One region of the Idiomarina solivarensis genome, then DNA from elsewhere that is predicted to be linked to it. Evidence: predicted binding sites of a transcription regulator. Region 1 holds the regulator's gene; each other region holds the start of a gene.

Region 1 (4,144 bases):
AGACAATGTCATCATTCGCCAGGGCACCTTATTAATTCGCGCCGACAGGCTCGAGGCATCCGCCAGTGAAAATGCGGAGCAAGCCGATATCTTTACAGCAGAAGGTAGTCCAGCGACGTATAGTCAAACACTTGAGGATGGCGGCCAAATTCATGCAGAAGCCAATAAAATCACCTACTTTCAGTCTGCGCGCCGACTGGAGCTTAGCGGAAATGCTCGTATTTCACAGGGAAGCAGTAGCTCCAGTGGTGATTTAATTACTTATGACCTGGAAGAGCAGACCATAACAGCGACGAGTTCCGGCGAAGAAGACAGTCGGGTGATCACTATTTTCACTCCGAAACCTAAAACTGACGCTGACCAAAAAAATAACGAGACCCCTTAATATGGCAACGTTAAAAGTTAAACACTTAGCTAAAAGCTACAAAAGTCGCCAAGTCGTTAAAGATGTCAGCCTGGAAGTTAGCCAAGGGCAAGTGATAGGTTTACTGGGTCCGAATGGAGCCGGTAAAACCACTACGTTTTATATGATTGTTGGCTTAGTGAACAGTGACAAAGGACAAATCTTACTCGACGACAACGATCTCACCCTATTGCCCATGCACGAGCGTGCCCGGCGGGGCATTGGTTATCTGCCGCAGGAAGCTTCCATTTTTCGCAAGCTGACGGTGCGCGATAACTTAATGGCGATTTTAGAGACCCGCAAAGCCTTGTCCGCTAATGAGCGTGAAGAACAGCTGGATGCGTTACTGGAGGAATTCCACATCGGGCACATTGCCAACAGCCTCGGTATGAGCTTATCGGGGGGCGAGCGCCGCCGAGTTGAGATTGCCCGGGCGCTGGCCGCAGAACCTACGTTTATATTGCTGGATGAGCCTTTTGCCGGCGTTGACCCCATTTCCGTCATTGATATCAAAAAGATTGTTGAACATTTAAAGCAACGTGGTATTGGTGTACTAATCACCGATCACAATGTACGGGAAACCTTATCTGTGTGTGAACACGCTTATATCGTCAGTCATGGTGAGCTTATTGCCAGCGGGGATGCAGAAAGTATATTATCGAATCAACAGGTTAAAGACGTTTACCTCGGTGAGCAGTTCACCTTATAACGTGATACCGGGACAGTCATTATGAAGCAAAGTCTGCAGCTAAAAATTGGTCAGCATTTGACCATGACGCCTCAACTTCAACAGGCCATTCGCCTGCTGCAGCTTTCCTCACTCGATCTCCAGGCTGAAATTCAAGAAGCTCTGGACAGTAATCCCTTGCTGGAAGTTGAAGGCGAACATGAAAGCGAAAGCACAGAGCTTCGCAGTCGTGATGAGAGAGACGACAGTCAACGAGATACCTCAGACGTTATAAAAACACAGGAAATGCCAGATGAACTCCCGGTTGACAGTAGCTGGGACGATACCTATTCGAGCCATACTCCCACTAACGGTGCGGCTTCATCGGGCAAGTCATTTGACGGTGACTTTGAGGTCTATCAGGGCGCTACCAGTGAGTCGCTGCAAGATCACTTGCTGTGGCAAATGCAGCTGTCACACTTTTCGGAAGAAGACACCTACATTGCAGAAGCTATCATCGAAGCCATAGATAACAATGGTTACCTGATGGCTGATATTGACGAAATCATTGAGGCTGTGCGATTACCTGACGTCGGTGCCGAAGAAGTCTGCATGGTGCTCAAACGCATCCAACACTTCGATCCTGTCGGCGTCGGAGCCCGCAGTGTCAGCGAATGCCTGGCAATTCAATTGCGTCAGCTAAGCCAGGATAACGACTATAAAGAGATTGCTTTATGCCTGGTCACTGAGCATATGGATCTCCTCGGAAACCGAGACTTCAGAACAATCCAGCGCAAGCTAAAATTATCGGAAGATGACTTGCGCCAGACCATGCGACTCATCCAACAGCTGCACCCTCACCCGGGCGAGCAAATTGCCCAGCAACCGGTGGAATATGTCATCCCCGATGTCGCCGTGACAAAAAAAAATGGCCGCTGGATGGTCGAATTGAATCCTGACAGCGTACCTAAATTAAAAGTGAATGAAGAATACGCTGCGCTGAGCAAAGCGGCGAAGTCCACTGCCGACAGCCAGTACTTAAAAAACCACACGCAAGAAGCTCGTTGGTTTATAAAAAGCCTGGAGAGCAGAAACGAAACCTTACTGAAAGTAGCCAACTGCATAATACAACGTCAGCAAGGTTTTTTTGAACATGGTGAAGAGGCTATGAAGCCAATGGTTCTGAACGATGTTGCTGAAGCAGTGGATATGCATGAAAGTACTATTTCGCGGGTAACAACACAGAAATACCTGCACTGCCCGCGGGGCGTATTCGAACTAAAATACTTTTTCTCCAGCCATGTGAGTACCGAGGCTGGAGGTGAGTGTTCAAGCACAGCAATACGTGCTTTAATTAAGAAGATGGTCGCTGCTGAAAATCGTAGTAAACCATTAAGTGATAGCAAAATTGCTGAACTGATAGCCGAACAAGGTATCCAAGTAGCAAGGAGGACAATTGCGAAGTACCGGGAATCGTTAAACATTCCATCATCGAGTCAACGCAAGAGTCTTTTGTAACTTTGTTAACTGCAAGAAGGAAGACGTTATGCAAATTAATTTGACCGGTCACCACATCGATATTACCGACGCTTTACGTGACTACGTAGACACAAAATTTGCCAAGCTGGAAAGACACTTTGACCATATTACCAATGTTCACGTCATCCTAAATGTTGAAAAAACGATTCAAAAAGCGGAAGCTACGCTGCATGTAAACGGCGGCGAGATTTTCGCTGATGCAAAACACGACGATATGTACGCGGCCATCGACGGTTTAATTAATAAACTGGACCGTCAGGTGATTAAACACAAAGAAAAAATGAAACAACATTAACCCATGCAACTGAGTGAATTGTTAAGCGCCGACTGCACCAAGTGTGCAGTCGAGAGCGCCAGTAAAAAACGACTGCTTGAAACCATTAGTCAAATTGTTGCTCCTAAATTATCAGGCATTACTCGCCATGATATTTTCGAGAGCCTGATAAACCGTGAGCGTTTAGGCAGTACCGGAATTGGACTTGGCATAGCAATTCCCCATGGCCGGTTACCGAACGCTAATCATCCTGTGGCCGTTTTACTAACGCTGGACGAACCAATAGAGTTTGATTCTATTGATAATCAGCCAGTGGACATTATATTCGCTCTGTTAGTACCTGAATCTGAACACGAAAATCATTTACAAACTCTGGCGGCAGTTGCCCGGAGAATGAATGACAAAGATTGCACGCGGGCGCTGCGCCAGGCTGACTCTGATAAAACCTTATATCAATTATTTGTTGGCGAAGGTGAGCAGTCGCCATGCAACTGATTATTGTTAGTGGACGTTCAGGCTCCGGTAAGACCATTGCTTTACGTGTACTCGAAGATCTCGGTTTTTACTGTGTCGATAACTTACCGATAAGCTTATTACCGACACTCGTCCATGCCGTTATAGACCAGTACCAAAAAATAGCCATTAGTATCGATGTTCGTAATTTACCCGAGCACTCTGAAGAGCTGCTGGATTCACTCAATTTCTTGCCAAAAGGTGTCGAACCGGAAATCTTATTTATTGATTCGGACGACAATACCTTACTAAAGCGCTTTGGTGAAACTCGGCGATTACACCCGCTGTCACAAAAAGAGCTGCCTTTACTCGAAGCACTTCAGGCAGAACATAAGATGCTTGAACCTATAATGGAGCGTGCCACCTGGCGGCTGGACAGCAGCGATTTGTCCCTGCACCAATTAAGCGAGCAAGTCACTGAACGCGTACTGGGAAGGGCTGATAAAAAACTGATTATTGTGTTTCAGTCGTTTGGCTTTAAGTACGGTTTACCTAAAGATGCCGATTTTGTCTTTGATGCAAGAATTTTACCCAATCCTCATTGGCAACCAGAACTTAAGCTACTGACAGGTTTAGATACCGACGTGCAGATTTTTTTCCGTCAGCAACCCTTAGTCACTAAGTTCATTTATCAGTTGGAGAACTTTCTGGATACCTGGCTACCGCATTTTCAGCGCAGCAATCGCAGTTACCTCACCATTGCAACCGGCTGTACCGGCGGTCAGCACCGGTCGGTTTATATTTCTCA
Region 2 (4,144 bases), on a different contig from region 1:
GGCACCAAAAACCCAAATTCCTGAGATTGTTTCTTACGTACACCTTTGATCCGAGAGAGCAGCTCGCCCCCCTGCTGCTTATCGACCAAAGGAATAAGCCGATAGCCCACTTCCAGGCCGATGGTGTCAACGTGACGGACATCATCCCAACTCAATTCTTTCTGCTGCGCCTGCTGAACCTGCTGTTCCTGTTCCTTCTCGACCAATTGACCTTCTTCAACTTTTGCTTTCTTCAGCTTGAGGTATGCAGCTCCTGCCAGTACCGCTGACATACTTAAAAACGCTAAGTGGGGCATACCCGGAATAACGCCCATGGCAAACATCACCGCGCTTGAAATTACCAGAACTTTTGGGTTATCCAGAAGCTGAAGCGCAACCGAGTCCCCCATATCCTTGCTGTCATTCTCGCGGGTAATAATGATGGCCGTCGCAACTGACAGTAAGAGCGAAGGAATTTGCGCCACTAAGCCGTCACCAATGGTAAGTAATGTATAAACTTCAATAGCTTCATTGAATGTTAAGCCGTACTGAATCATGCCTATCAGCAGACCGCCCACAATATTAATAAAGAGGATCAGGATACCGGCGATAGCATCGCCTTTTACAAATTTACTCGCACCGTCCATTGAGCCGTAAAAATCCGCTTCACGGGTCACGTCGCTGCGTCGGGCTTTCGCTTCTTCCTGATTGATCAAGCCCGCATTCAAGTCGGCGTCAATGGCCATCTGCTTACCCGGCATCGCATCCAGGGTAAAACGCGCCGTTACTTCCGAAATACGGCCAGCACCTTTGGTGATAACCACAAAGTTAATGATAACCAGAATGGCAAACACCACCAGACCAACGGTGTAGTTTCCACCAATGACCACACTACCAAAAGCTTCTATCACAGACCCCGCGGCTCCGGGTCCCTTGTGGCCTTCCAGTAAAACAATTCGAGTGGACGCTACGTTAAGACTTAAACGCAATACCGTGGCAATAAGCAGTACCGTCGGGAAAGCAGCAAAGTCGAGCGGGCGTTGGGTGTAAACCGCCACCAACATCACCACCAATGAGAGCGTAATGGAAAACGAAAACAGAATATCCAGCACAACGGCCGGGATAGGCAAAACCACCATTGCCAGAATGGCCATAATAGCCACGGGCGTCCCGAAGCCTTTGATCAGATGCGCATTATTCTGTGTAAAGTTTCTTAAACCTACTAACTTTTCGGCACCGCTCGCCATACGTCTTCCTGTTGCGTCAAAAAGTTGAACCTGCGATGGTTTATTCAAGAATCGAGCCAGCTTTTACTTGATAATGCTGTTATCTCACATTCTCTTCAGCTGGGGCTTACAGACGTGACTTTGAGCACAACTATACTCTGCCATATTGGCTCAATTATTGGCATATTATGCGCGGTTACTCACTTATCGAATTGGTTATTGCACTGGCCATTAGCGCTATTTTAGGGGCGTTTGCTTTGCCTGTATTTCATCAGCAAACAACCTCTCTACTGCTGCAGAGAGAGACTATTCGATGGCTATTATATTTGCAGCAAGTGCAAGCCAAATCAAAAAGCCAAAACATCGCTACCGAAGCCAATTTAGCCGCAGTAATCAACAAGTCCGGTAACGCTGGAGTCGATACTGAATCGACCTACAACGCGGCATCGCCTCTTATTTTTGATGGCGAATCTGCCACCGCTAACCCAGGTCATATAAAACTAAAATCACGTGACCGAGAGGTTAAAGTGATAATCAGCAGTAAGGGCCGCATCCGGACCTGCCTCAGCCAAGGTCGTTCTCTACCGGGCTTAGCGACATGCTAAATCATAGGCTACGAGGCAGCACGTTGGTTGAGATGCTTATTGCTTCCTCAATCGGTGCTTTCGTTGTGCTGGCGATTCAACAGCAGCTGCAATGGCAAACTGGTGTTCAGCACCTGAAAATATCGCGCGCGATCCTTTTATTAAGCGCTCAGGCCACTGCTAACCAGTTGTTTGACGCCTTACAAAGTAGCGCAGCAACGCACGTTTCTAACCCTCAAAACGGATGTTACTTATTTCCCCAACAGAATGGTGGTGCCATAGGCGTCAGGGTCAGGAATAACCAGCTGCAGCACAACTCCATGACTCTGGATTGTTCGGGGTATGGCTGGCAGTCGCTTACAGATAAGTCACAATTTAAGGTGACCCGATTCACTGCCGAATCCTACGCGTCAGTATCACCTGTTGGCGGGCTCCCAAAACTACTCATAACGTTAACGGTTGACCGTCGCGGTGAAGATTTCGACTTCAAGCGCTTAATCACCCTCTCAGTTAATTAGAAAAGGAGTTACAGTGAACGTAAAAGGATTCGCTCTAATACTGACTCTGGTAACGCTTATTGGCTTAAGTTCGGCAAGTTTAGCGGCATTGCTTTTCTACGCACAAATGATAGAAGCTCAGCAGCTACATCAATGGCGACAACTTTCTCAGCAACTCGAGCTCGACTTTGAGTCACAACGGACCGCATATGAACAAACGCAAAAATAGCGGTATGTCTTTTATTGAAGTTCTGGCAGGTACTGCACTAGTCGGTTTATGGGCTACCAGCAGCCTGCAACTTATACAAAATGGATTATCAGCAATTGATACTGCTTACCAAAAAGCCCGGGCCGTTGAGGTTTTGATGGCTTACTCGAGTGAGGTCCAAAAAGGATGGAGCCTCGGAGACCAGCCGCCGGCGGTTGTTGAGTCTGGCGCCTTTCTGATCGAATCAGAAATCAATGAAATTGACTCGTTCAATGCAACCGCCAGGGTGACAGTGTCGTGGGGCAAACAGAATGAACTGACACAACGATTCTGGTTTACTCGTTAACGCCTTAAGCAGCAGGATAGGGCCTCAGTTCAGGAGGAATTGAGAAAGTAATATTCTCTTCCCGGCCGCTAAGCTCCACTGCGGTTTTGCCACCCCACTCCTGTAGCTTGGCAATGACTTCTTTAACCAAAACTTCTGGCGCTGAGGCTCCTGCGGTTACAGCCACTTTGTCATGGCCGTCCAGCCAGGCTTTATCAATGCAGCTGGCATCGTCAATTAAGTAGGCTGGTGTTCCCATTTTCTCTGACAGTTCACGTAGACGATTAGAGTTTGAGCTGTTGCGGGCACCAACGACCAACATCATATCGGCATCACTGGCCAGTTCGCGTACCGCGTCTTGACGGTTTTGAGTCGCATAGCAAATATCATCTTTACGCGGGCCGTTAATAGCCGGAAACTTCTGACGCAAAGCGTTGATTACATCCGCCGTATCGTCAACCGACAAGGTTGTCTGGCTCATATAATGCAAGTTATTCGGATCTTTCACTTCAAGCTCAGTTACGTCTTTCGGTGATTCCACAAGGTAGATGCCGCCTTCAGTATTCTTATACTGACCCATGGTGCCTTCCACTTCCGGATGCCCTGCATGTCCAATCAAAATGCATTCATGGCCTTTGCGACTCGCGCGGGTCACTTCCATATGAACTTTAGTTACCAGAGGACAGGTCGCATCAAATACCCGCAAACCGCGATCTTTGGCTTCCTGCCGCACTGCTTGTGACACACCATGAGCGCTAAAAATCACAATCTGGTCATCGGGCACTTCGTGCAACTCTTCTACAAATACCGCGCCAGCGTCACGTAATTTATTAACCACATATTTGTTGTGAACCACTTCATGACGCACATAAATCGGCGGCTCAAATATTTCTAAAGCTCGTTCGACAATGGTAATCGCGCGATCAACTCCGGCACAAAAGCCTCTTGGGTTCGCCAACAAAATTTGCATCATTTCCTCCTGCGTTCAGCCCGGTTCATTAACCAATTACGGCTCAACACTAATAACTTCTACTTCAAAAACCACCGTTTGTCCTGCCAACGGGTGGTTAAAATCGATGGTCACCGTTGGACCTTCAATTTTGCGAACAATTCCCGGTAGGTCGGTACCATCGGGTTGAGTAAAGGCTAAAATAGCCCCCACTTCGGGCTTGGTTTCTTCACTGAACTTCGCCGAATCTACGTAATAATAGTTGTCGGGGTTCGGCTCACCAAAAGCATCTTTAGGCTCTAGCGTAAATTTACGCTCTGCGCCTTCACGCAGCCCTACAAGGCATGCCTCAAAGTTCTCAGTTAAGTTGCCATCG
Region 3 (4,144 bases), on a different contig from region 1:
CATACAGCTTACGCATAGAAGGGCTTTGCCCAATTAAGCCTCCCGGACCTTTTTGTTGTTGCCGATAACGCTTAAGTTCTTGCTGTAGTGAGCGGTGTTCAAGTATACGTTTTATACTCAGCAGCAAGTGCTCAACATCCAGCGGCTTGGTTAAGAAGTCATCGGCTCCCTGTTTTAATGCGTCAACCGCCTGATCAACAGTGCCAAAAGCGGTGATAAGTAACAGGGCGGGTGCACTGTCTTTATCCCTCAAACTGTCCAGTAACGACAACCCCGATTGGCCCGGCAAACGAATATCACTAATGAGCAAATCCAACCCAGGAGCCTCTTTTTCAAAGGCTTCGACACTTCCCCAGGCTTTTACTTTGTAGCCTTCGGCTTCTAACTCTTCAATCAATAATTCTTGCAGTGCCGGATCATCCTCAATAACACCGATAATGGCTTTAGCTGCTGTCATTCATTGCCTCCAGTGGTAGCCGCTTGCCGCAAGCATTGCGCAGGTAAACGTAAGATGACTCGACAGCCACCTTCCGGGTTGTTGGTCAAAGAGAGTTCTCCACCGTGATCGTTTAATACATGTTTCACTATGGTTAAGCCCAATCCCGTTCCCTTTCCCTGCGGCTTATTCGTTTCAAATGGCTGTATCGCCTTATCCTTCATCGTTTCAGGTAAGCCTTCACCGTCATCATCTATGGTGATAACCAAGCCTTGCTCCTGCTCTGTAAAGCCTGCCGAGATAACGACCTTGGATGCACTCGCTTGCAGCCCGTTGCGCAACACGTTCACCAACGCCAGCTCCAGTCGTTTTATATCAACCAGCAAAATAACGTCCACGAGCGATTCAATAATGACGTTTGCTGATCCCTTATCTTGCTCGAATTCAATACTGGTCATTGCCGTCGTCATTAAGTCTCGCAACGAAATGGACTCGCGTTGCTGCACAGGCGTCCGTGAAAATGCCAATAACTGATTCACCAGGCCGGTTAACCGTTGCACCTGACCTCGTACCGCCTGCAATTGACGTTGGCTGTCCTCGTCTTTATGGCTCCGCAGTAAGCGGCTGGCCCGTCCGTCAATAACGGTCAATGGAGCACCTAACTCGTGTGCAACACCACTGGCAACACTGCCAATGGCCGCCATTTTTTCCTGTTCCCGCAATGCCTGTTGTAAGGACGCCTCATGCTGGCGACGCTGTTCCAGCTCTCGCGCTGCTTCAGCCATGCTATCCAGCATGCGATTAAAGCCATGCGCCACTTCCTTCAGCTCGGAAGGGCCCGCCGGTGTCACCCGGGTATCGCGATTACCTTTTGCGACCTGCAACATGGCATCTTTTAACGCGACCACGTGTCGCCCCACCCCTCGGTAATGACCAAACACCAGCACCGCAATAGTAATTAAGCCAAAAGCCGCCCAGCTTAACCAGGCATAGCGACTCAAAACGTCAAAAGATTCGTCGAAATCACTGGCACGTCGGTTTATCTGCAATAAACCAATAATGCGACCACCACGGTCAACAATAGGGTGGAACTGAGAAAACACATCACGGCCTTCTACACGACGATAATCGTCTTGCTTCACTCCGGTCTGAACCGTTTGTAATGCGAGCTGGCTGTTACTCAAATCGGTTTCTGTCACCCCGGCTTCGGCAACCTGCTCACCGTAAACGTTGTAAACAGACGCACCATAAACACGGCCAATATTAAAGACCGAATCCAAATTTGCCTGAACCGTTGCCAGGTCGTTCTTAAGCAAAGCGTCACTAATGGGTAAACTGATGGCTCGTCCTAATAATTCCAGATCGCTTTTAAGGCGTTCACTCGCTTCCTCAGAAGCCACTTGCAACCCAACGCTTATCGCGGCCCCTGAAATAAGTAGCATGGGCACAACCACGTAAAGCAGCAGGCGCCTCTGTAAACTGGACAATGGCCAACTGTATCGTTTTGTCACATAGCCTCCTTTGATTGTGTATTAAGGATACACATTTTTGAGGTGTTTTTTTGAAGTGTGCCAATGAATTTTAAAATACCTATAAGTATCAATAACTTGAAAAGTTGGCACGGTCTTCGCTTTTACTGGTGTGTGATTAAAAAAGATAAATTCATTTAGGAGATTATCATGCAGAAGACACTTATCGCATTAGCAACAGTCGTCGCTATGGGCAGCACAGCAGCCATAGCTCAACCTCAGCAGGCTCAGAATGCACAGAACCAGAATTCAATGGCTCAACAGCAGCCAGCTAAAGAAATTTCTCAAGGCATGCTGGTTAAGTTTGTAACCGCTATGGAAGAAGTACAAAGCGTTACCCAAAAGTATCGTGACCAATTCCAGGAAGCAAAGAACCAGGAAGAAGCGCGTAAAATTCAGCAGTCTGCACAGAAAGAAATGCTCGCAGCGGTTGAAAATGCAGGGCTGACGCCTAAAGAGTACAACATGATTATTCAGCAGGCGCAGAATAATGAAGAACTTCGTGCACGCTTGGAAGAGCTGACAGGTGACGGAAAATCTTAATCGACTGGTTCGATTATTAATTGAAAAAGGCAGCCAATCGGCTGCCTTTTTTGATCATATCGCCTATGCTTTGCGTACGCATAGTAAGAAAATCAGTCTTTAACGCAAGGAGAAAGCGAAGTGAAAGCATCCGATTTATTCGTAAAAGCACTTGAAAACGAGGGTGTGAAGTACATTTTCGGCATTCCCGGCGAAGAAAACCTCGACTTACTTGAGTCCCTCTCAAAGTCCGATATAGAACTTATTTTGACTCGCCATGAGCAGGGCGCTGGTTTCATGGCAGCCACTTACGGCCGCCTGACGGGTAAGCCCGGTGTGTGCCTGTCAACTCTCGGCCCCGGTGCAACCAATCTCGTCACTCCTGTCGCCTATGCCCAACTTGGCGCTATGCCCATGGTTGTGGTGACGGGACAGAAGCCCATTAAAGAACGTCATCAGGGTCAGTTCCAGATTATTGATGTGGTCGACATGATGACACCCATCACTAAATTTACGCAGGCCATTATCAGTGCCAACGGTATCCCGGCACTCATCCGTGAAGCCTTCCGCAGAGCAGAAGACGAACGTCCAGGTGCTTCACATCTTGAATTGTCCGACGACATCAGCCGCGAAGAAGTCAATGCTTTGCCGATAGAGCCAAGCCATTCACGGCGCCCTATTACCGAGCATAAATCGGTTCGCCATGTACTGGATTTACTGCGTGACGCTAAGCACCCGGTACTGCTAATAGGCGCAGCGGCAAACCGCAAGATCACCGCAAAAATGCTACGTGCATTCGTGGATAAAACCGGAATTCCTTTTATTACCACGCAAATGGGTAAAGGCGTCATCAATGAAGACCACCCTCGCTGGCTTGGCAATGCCGCAGTTTCCGACGGCGACTATCCGCACCGCGCTATTGAGAAAGCCGATTTAATTTTGAATGTAGGTCACGATGTCGTCGAAAAGCCGCCTTTCATGATGAAAACCGGAGAAAATGACAATCGCAAGGTGGTACACATCAACTTCCAGGGCGCTCAAGTCGACTCTGTTTACTTCCCACATGCCAGCATGATTGGTGATATTGGCAACAGTATCTGGCAGTTAAAGGAAGGTATAGAGCCTCAAGATCATTGGGATTTCGACTTTATGCTGAAAGTTCGCGATCATATGCGCGACCACACCGATGAAGGGGCCGATGACGGCAGCTTCCCGGTGCTACCTCAACGTCTGGTCGAAGATGTGCGCGATGTGATGCCCGACGATGGTATTATTGCGCTGGATAATGGTATTTACAAAATTTGGTTTGCCCGAAATTATCCGGCTCGTCAGCCTAATACCGTGTTGCTGGATAACGCTCTTGCCTCCATGGGCGCAGGCCTGCCATCGGCAATGGCCGCTAAATTGGTTAACCCCGAGAAGAAAGTCATGGCGATATGTGGCGACGGCGGCTTTATGATGAACTCGCAGGAGCTTGAAACGGCGGTTCGTATGGGCTTAGACATTGTTGTGGTCATACTGAATGACAGCGGTTACGGCATGATTAAATGGAAGCAGCAACATATGAAACTGAGCGACTATGGCTTAGATTTCGGTAACCCGGACTTTGTGAAATACGCTGAGTCTTATGGCGCTAACGGGTATCGTTTAGATAAAA
Region 4 (4,144 bases), on a different contig from region 1:
GATGATATAGGCACCCGCTTTATAATCCCTTCCACACACATCAAAGGCGTGTTCCGCTTGCTGAACCTCGGCGCCTTGCTCAACCAGTAACGACGCTAATTTACGTGCGCCTGCCGGGTCGTCGCTAGCCGGCAGAATTAATGAGCGAACTTCGCCGTCTTCGCCGGCTTCAATCGCTGACTTGCGGTATTCCCACAACTTTTGTAGCAAGGCTTCGCGACGCTCAGACACTGTTTGAATGGTTGAAAGTGACGCAATAAAATGCTGCTGCACACCATCAGCGTAAGTTAAGATTTCGCCGTCTTCACGCTTAAACCGATGCCCACGAGCAGAAGCCATTTCATAAGTCATAGCCACTGACCCGTGATACAGCGGCCAACTGGCACCATACCCCGGATAAAAAGCATCGAAAATTTCCCGGGTGAAGTAATCAAATCCCTTTTTATCGAACCACTGGCCGTTATTTTTACCAATCCAGTTCAGTGTTTCGCGCTGTGCTTCGGTAATCAATGGATTATAAGGACGGGCTTCAGGCGTGAAATAATAGGTAGAGTCACCGCCCATTTCGTGCAAATCAACAAACACCAAGGGATAGTATTTTAGTAACGCATCGATTTGCCCGCTGATTTCCGGCTGGGTCAGCGCTATCCAGTCCCGGTTCATATCAAACAGGTAATGGTTCGTACGTCCGCTTGGCCAGGGCTCATTGTGCTCTGCGCTGCGGCGGTCAGCTGAATGTTCCAACCCGACAGTCATGTAGTAGCGATCGATAAAACGTGCGCGACCATCAGGGTTTTGCAACGGATCGATAAAGACAAGAGTATTGTCTAGCCAACTTTGAGTTTGCTCACGCTGATCATGCAATAAATGGTAGGCCGTCATCATAGCCGCTTCCGGTGATGAAATTTCATTGCCATGAACGCCGTAAGACAGCCAGATACTACCGGGCAGCTGTTCAATTAACTGCTCCGCCTTATCGCTATCGGTTTTTCGCGGGTCGGCTAAAGCCTGCATTCCCTTAATAAAGCCATCAAAGTCCGCTATATTTTCTTCACTGGAGATAACCGCGTAATGCAACGGTCGGCCTTCCCAGCTTTCACCATACTCGAGCAGCTTTACTTGATTAGGGTACGCCTGCTTAAGCGCTTCAAAATAACGGCTCATGTCCGCCGGACTGGTTATTCTGCTGCCAATCGGATAACCCAAAACCTGCTCAACAGTCACTGCTGAATCTCTGTAGTTGGCTTCGGGAAGTAATGAGCTTTCGCCGGAAAGCTGCTGTGCGTGAGTTGGCATAACCAACCAAGAGGCGGCTAGCAGTGCCGCTAATTTGAGACTGCGCATCTTCATTCCTGCTGTTTTATGCACCGTTAAACAGTGCTTAGGGTTTTTGTTATGTCTCCCTAATGTAAAAGCTTGAACAGAGGAAGTGAAGCGCAATTTAGGCGCTAAAAATAAAAAGGCTCAATGAACCGCGCTAATAACGGCCATAATGACGTCGGGCTCGCCGCCAACCAGGGCGGAGAGCCGTCGGTATTTGGAAAACGGAATGTACATCCAGCAGGGCTACTGACAAGATCCACAGCAAAAATCTTTACCGTGCACTGGTGCCGCGGCTTTCTTCTCAACAAAAAGTACATTGTTTTCCAGGTGGATATGCTCGCGTAAATCGTCTTGCAGCTCTTTCAGACCGTTGTAAAGTGCAGTCCATGTACCACAAGCACCTTCTGGCAGTGTTAAGTTGTTGGTCAACTCATCAATTTTATTGATCTCACCCTCATGTTGAACATGCTCTTCTTCCATCACTGAAATTGGCCCACCGGGATAAACGCCCCGCGACAGCATAGGGAAAAGAATTTGCTCTTCTTTCATCATATGGCTTTCCAGCTCCTGCAACATATTGTCTAAGTGTTCTGCCAGGCCAATAGGTGCGTCAGCATGGTCGCCGTGAACTTCTTCGACGCGCATGGCTAACTGCTTCAACTCAGGCAATTGGTCGCGATGGCACTGATGAAAACGCAAATAAATATGCTCGACCAACTCCTGTGGTGTCGCGTCCTGCCATTTCTGCTCAGCTGCCTGTAAACGTTCATTTAAAGTATTCATGGGATAACTCCTGTTCGCTAATTAGAATTTCTATCCGTATTGAACGGCCAACTTTTTCGTTATGGAAGTTGTTTGCAACAAACAGGCCAGCTTCTACCCCATTGTGATTATTGACTCTCCGAGGCGCCAAGGTACTATCAACCCAACCAATAAGGGTCTTTTTAACCTGGGCAGTCAATTTAACCATGTTGCAAGAAAGTCTATTAGCAGACCTGCTTACTGAGCAGCCTGCCGCCGTTCGTTTACAAAATTTGGTCAACACCTTACGCCGTCATTTCAACTGTGGCGCAGTGGTGTTACTGAAACTGGATAACGAAGTGCTGCAACCCGTCGCCATTCAGGGCTTAGTTCGTGAAGCTCTGGGTCGCCGCTTCGTTGTGGCTCAGCACCCGCGTCTGGCGGCCTTACTAGCATCCCGCAGTCCCGTCAGATTCGAGCACGACTCATCCCTGCCCGACCCTTATGACGGACTTTTAGCCGGGCAGCCGGGTGACGCACTGCCGGTGCATGACTGTATGGGCATTAGCTTGTATCTGGAAAATAAATGCTGGGGCGTACTCACCCTTGACGCTCTCCAGCCGGGTACTTTTACCGATAACTCCATACTGGAATTGCAAAAGTTCAGCTTATTTGTTGAAACAGCTGTTCGTATTGGTCAGTTAGAGCAAAACGTCAGAGCCCTGCGCCAGGGGCAACAGCGCAGCATGCCGCAAGCAGGTGCGACCGAAACCAATGATTCTGAAATTATTGGTCAGAGTAAGGCGATAGAAAACGTTCTCAAAGAGCTTCGTGTAGTTGCCAGTGCAGATTTACCGGTGTTACTGCTGGGCGAAACCGGGGTCGGCAAGGAGCTCTTTGCCCGCGAACTGCATTTATTATCTCAACGAAACGATATGCCACTGATTTACGTCAACTGCGCAGCGTTGCCCGAATCGCTGGCCGAAAGTGAGCTTTTCGGCCATGTAAAAGGCGCCTTTTCAGGCGCAACCAGTGACCGTTCCGGGCGCTTTGAAGCGGCACACGGGGGCACTTTGTTTCTGGATGAAGTTGGGGAGTTGCCATTATCCATACAGGCTAAATTACTCAGAGTACTACAGAACGGTGAAATTCAACGGCTGGGTTCAGACAAATACCGCAAAGTCGACGTTCGGCTCATAGCAGCAACCAACCGTAATTTGCGCCAGCAGGTCAGTAACGAAACGTTTCGGGCCGATTTATACCATCGTCTTTCGGTCTACCCGTTACCTATTCCACCACTGCGCGAGCGCGGCGACGACGTGTCTATTCTGGCGGGTCATTTTCTTGAACTGAATCGAGCACGTCTTGGACTTCGCGCACTTCGCTTGTCGGCTGAGGCCGAACTGGCCATACAACAATACCAGTGGCCGGGTAACGTGCGCGAACTTGAGCATGTCATCAGCCGTGCCGCAATAAAGCTTCTAAGCCAAGGGGTAGAGAAAACCGATATCGCGACCATAGAGCCGGAAATGCTGGATTTGGATGTTCAGCTTCCGCTTTCTGTTCCCACGGCTTCTGACAATACAACGACTGCCAATGATTTTCCGGTGCAAAATGTCTCGATGAAAGAGGCCGTAAACTATACTCAGCGGAAAATGATAGAAGCAGCACTCAGCCGGCACAACAACAGTTGGAGCCAAGCCGCTAAAGATTTACAGCTGGACGCTAGCAATCTGCACAAAATGGCTGGCAGACTGGGAATGAAGTCATGACCCGGGAATTATTAGTTAGACTGGTTTGGCGCACCGTAGCATTGTTTTTTGTGTTGCTGGGACTCATTGGCATAGCTCTGCCGGTGATGCCAACCGTTCCGTTTCTTATTGCCGCACTGTGGGCGGCCAGCAAAGGCTGGCCTCGTCTGGAAGCCTGGTTAATCAACCACCCAAAGTACGGACCGGATATACGAGCCTGGCGCGACAACCGCGTCATCAAACGCCGTTCAAAAGTAATAGCGCTAATTATGATGGCCACGGGCTACCTTGTCTTGTGGCTATTGGTCCCGCAGGTTCCTGCCTGGTTA

The links. The regulator sigma-54, encoded in region 1, starts transcription at its own class of promoters, with help from an activator protein. The targets are predictions, from matches to a motif close to GTTGGCACGNNNNTNGNNT.
Region 2: a site for sigma-54 is predicted at 1,269-1,287, ahead of flhA (flagellar biosynthesis protein FlhA). Genes of this name have one in related genera too.
Region 3: a site for sigma-54 is predicted at 2,051-2,069, ahead of RBK99_RS13265 (DUF4168 domain-containing protein). Genes of this name have one in related genera too.
Region 4: a site for sigma-54 is predicted at 2,179-2,197, ahead of RBK99_RS07945 (hemerythrin domain-containing protein). Genes of this name have one in related genera too.

Annotation. Positions count from the first base shown of each region.
Region 1 is NZ_JAVFHZ010000003.1:65,775-69,918, reverse strand. Features, by position in the region: gene lptA (lipopolysaccharide transport periplasmic protein LptA) at 1-385, shown strand, start outside; gene lptB (LPS export ABC transporter ATP-binding protein) at 387-1,112, shown strand; gene RBK99_RS06200 (RNA polymerase factor sigma-54) at 1,134-2,588, shown strand; gene hpf (ribosome hibernation promoting factor) at 2,617-2,904, shown strand; gene ptsN (PTS IIA-like nitrogen regulatory protein PtsN) at 2,908-3,378, shown strand; gene rapZ (RNase adapter RapZ) at 3,369-4,144, shown strand, end outside.
Region 2 is NZ_JAVFHZ010000006.1:126,937-131,080, forward strand. Features, by position in the region: gene flhA (flagellar biosynthesis protein FlhA) at 1-1,226, opposite strand, end outside; gene RBK99_RS11170 (prepilin-type N-terminal cleavage/methylation domain-containing protein) at 1,394-1,810, shown strand; gene RBK99_RS11175 (prepilin-type N-terminal cleavage/methylation domain-containing protein) at 1,804-2,307, shown strand; gene RBK99_RS11180 (Type II secretion pathway-like protein) at 2,321-2,515, shown strand; gene RBK99_RS11185 (type IV pilus modification PilV family protein) at 2,496-2,840, shown strand; gene ispH (4-hydroxy-3-methylbut-2-enyl diphosphate reductase) at 2,845-3,789, opposite strand; gene fkpB (FKBP-type peptidyl-prolyl cis-trans isomerase) at 3,826-4,144, opposite strand, start outside.
Region 3 is NZ_JAVFHZ010000011.1:21,280-25,423, forward strand. Features, by position in the region: gene RBK99_RS13255 (sigma-54-dependent transcriptional regulator) at 1-457, opposite strand, end outside; gene RBK99_RS13260 (sensor histidine kinase) at 454-1,947, opposite strand; gene RBK99_RS13265 (DUF4168 domain-containing protein) at 2,116-2,508, shown strand; gene RBK99_RS13270 (acetolactate synthase large subunit) at 2,629-4,144, shown strand, end outside.
Region 4 is NZ_JAVFHZ010000004.1:76,607-80,750, forward strand. Features, by position in the region: gene RBK99_RS07940 (M14 family zinc carboxypeptidase) at 1-1,344, opposite strand, end outside; gene RBK99_RS07945 (hemerythrin domain-containing protein) at 1,567-2,106, opposite strand; gene norR (nitric oxide reductase transcriptional regulator NorR) at 2,292-3,836, shown strand; gene RBK99_RS07955 (YbaN family protein) at 3,833-4,144, shown strand, end outside.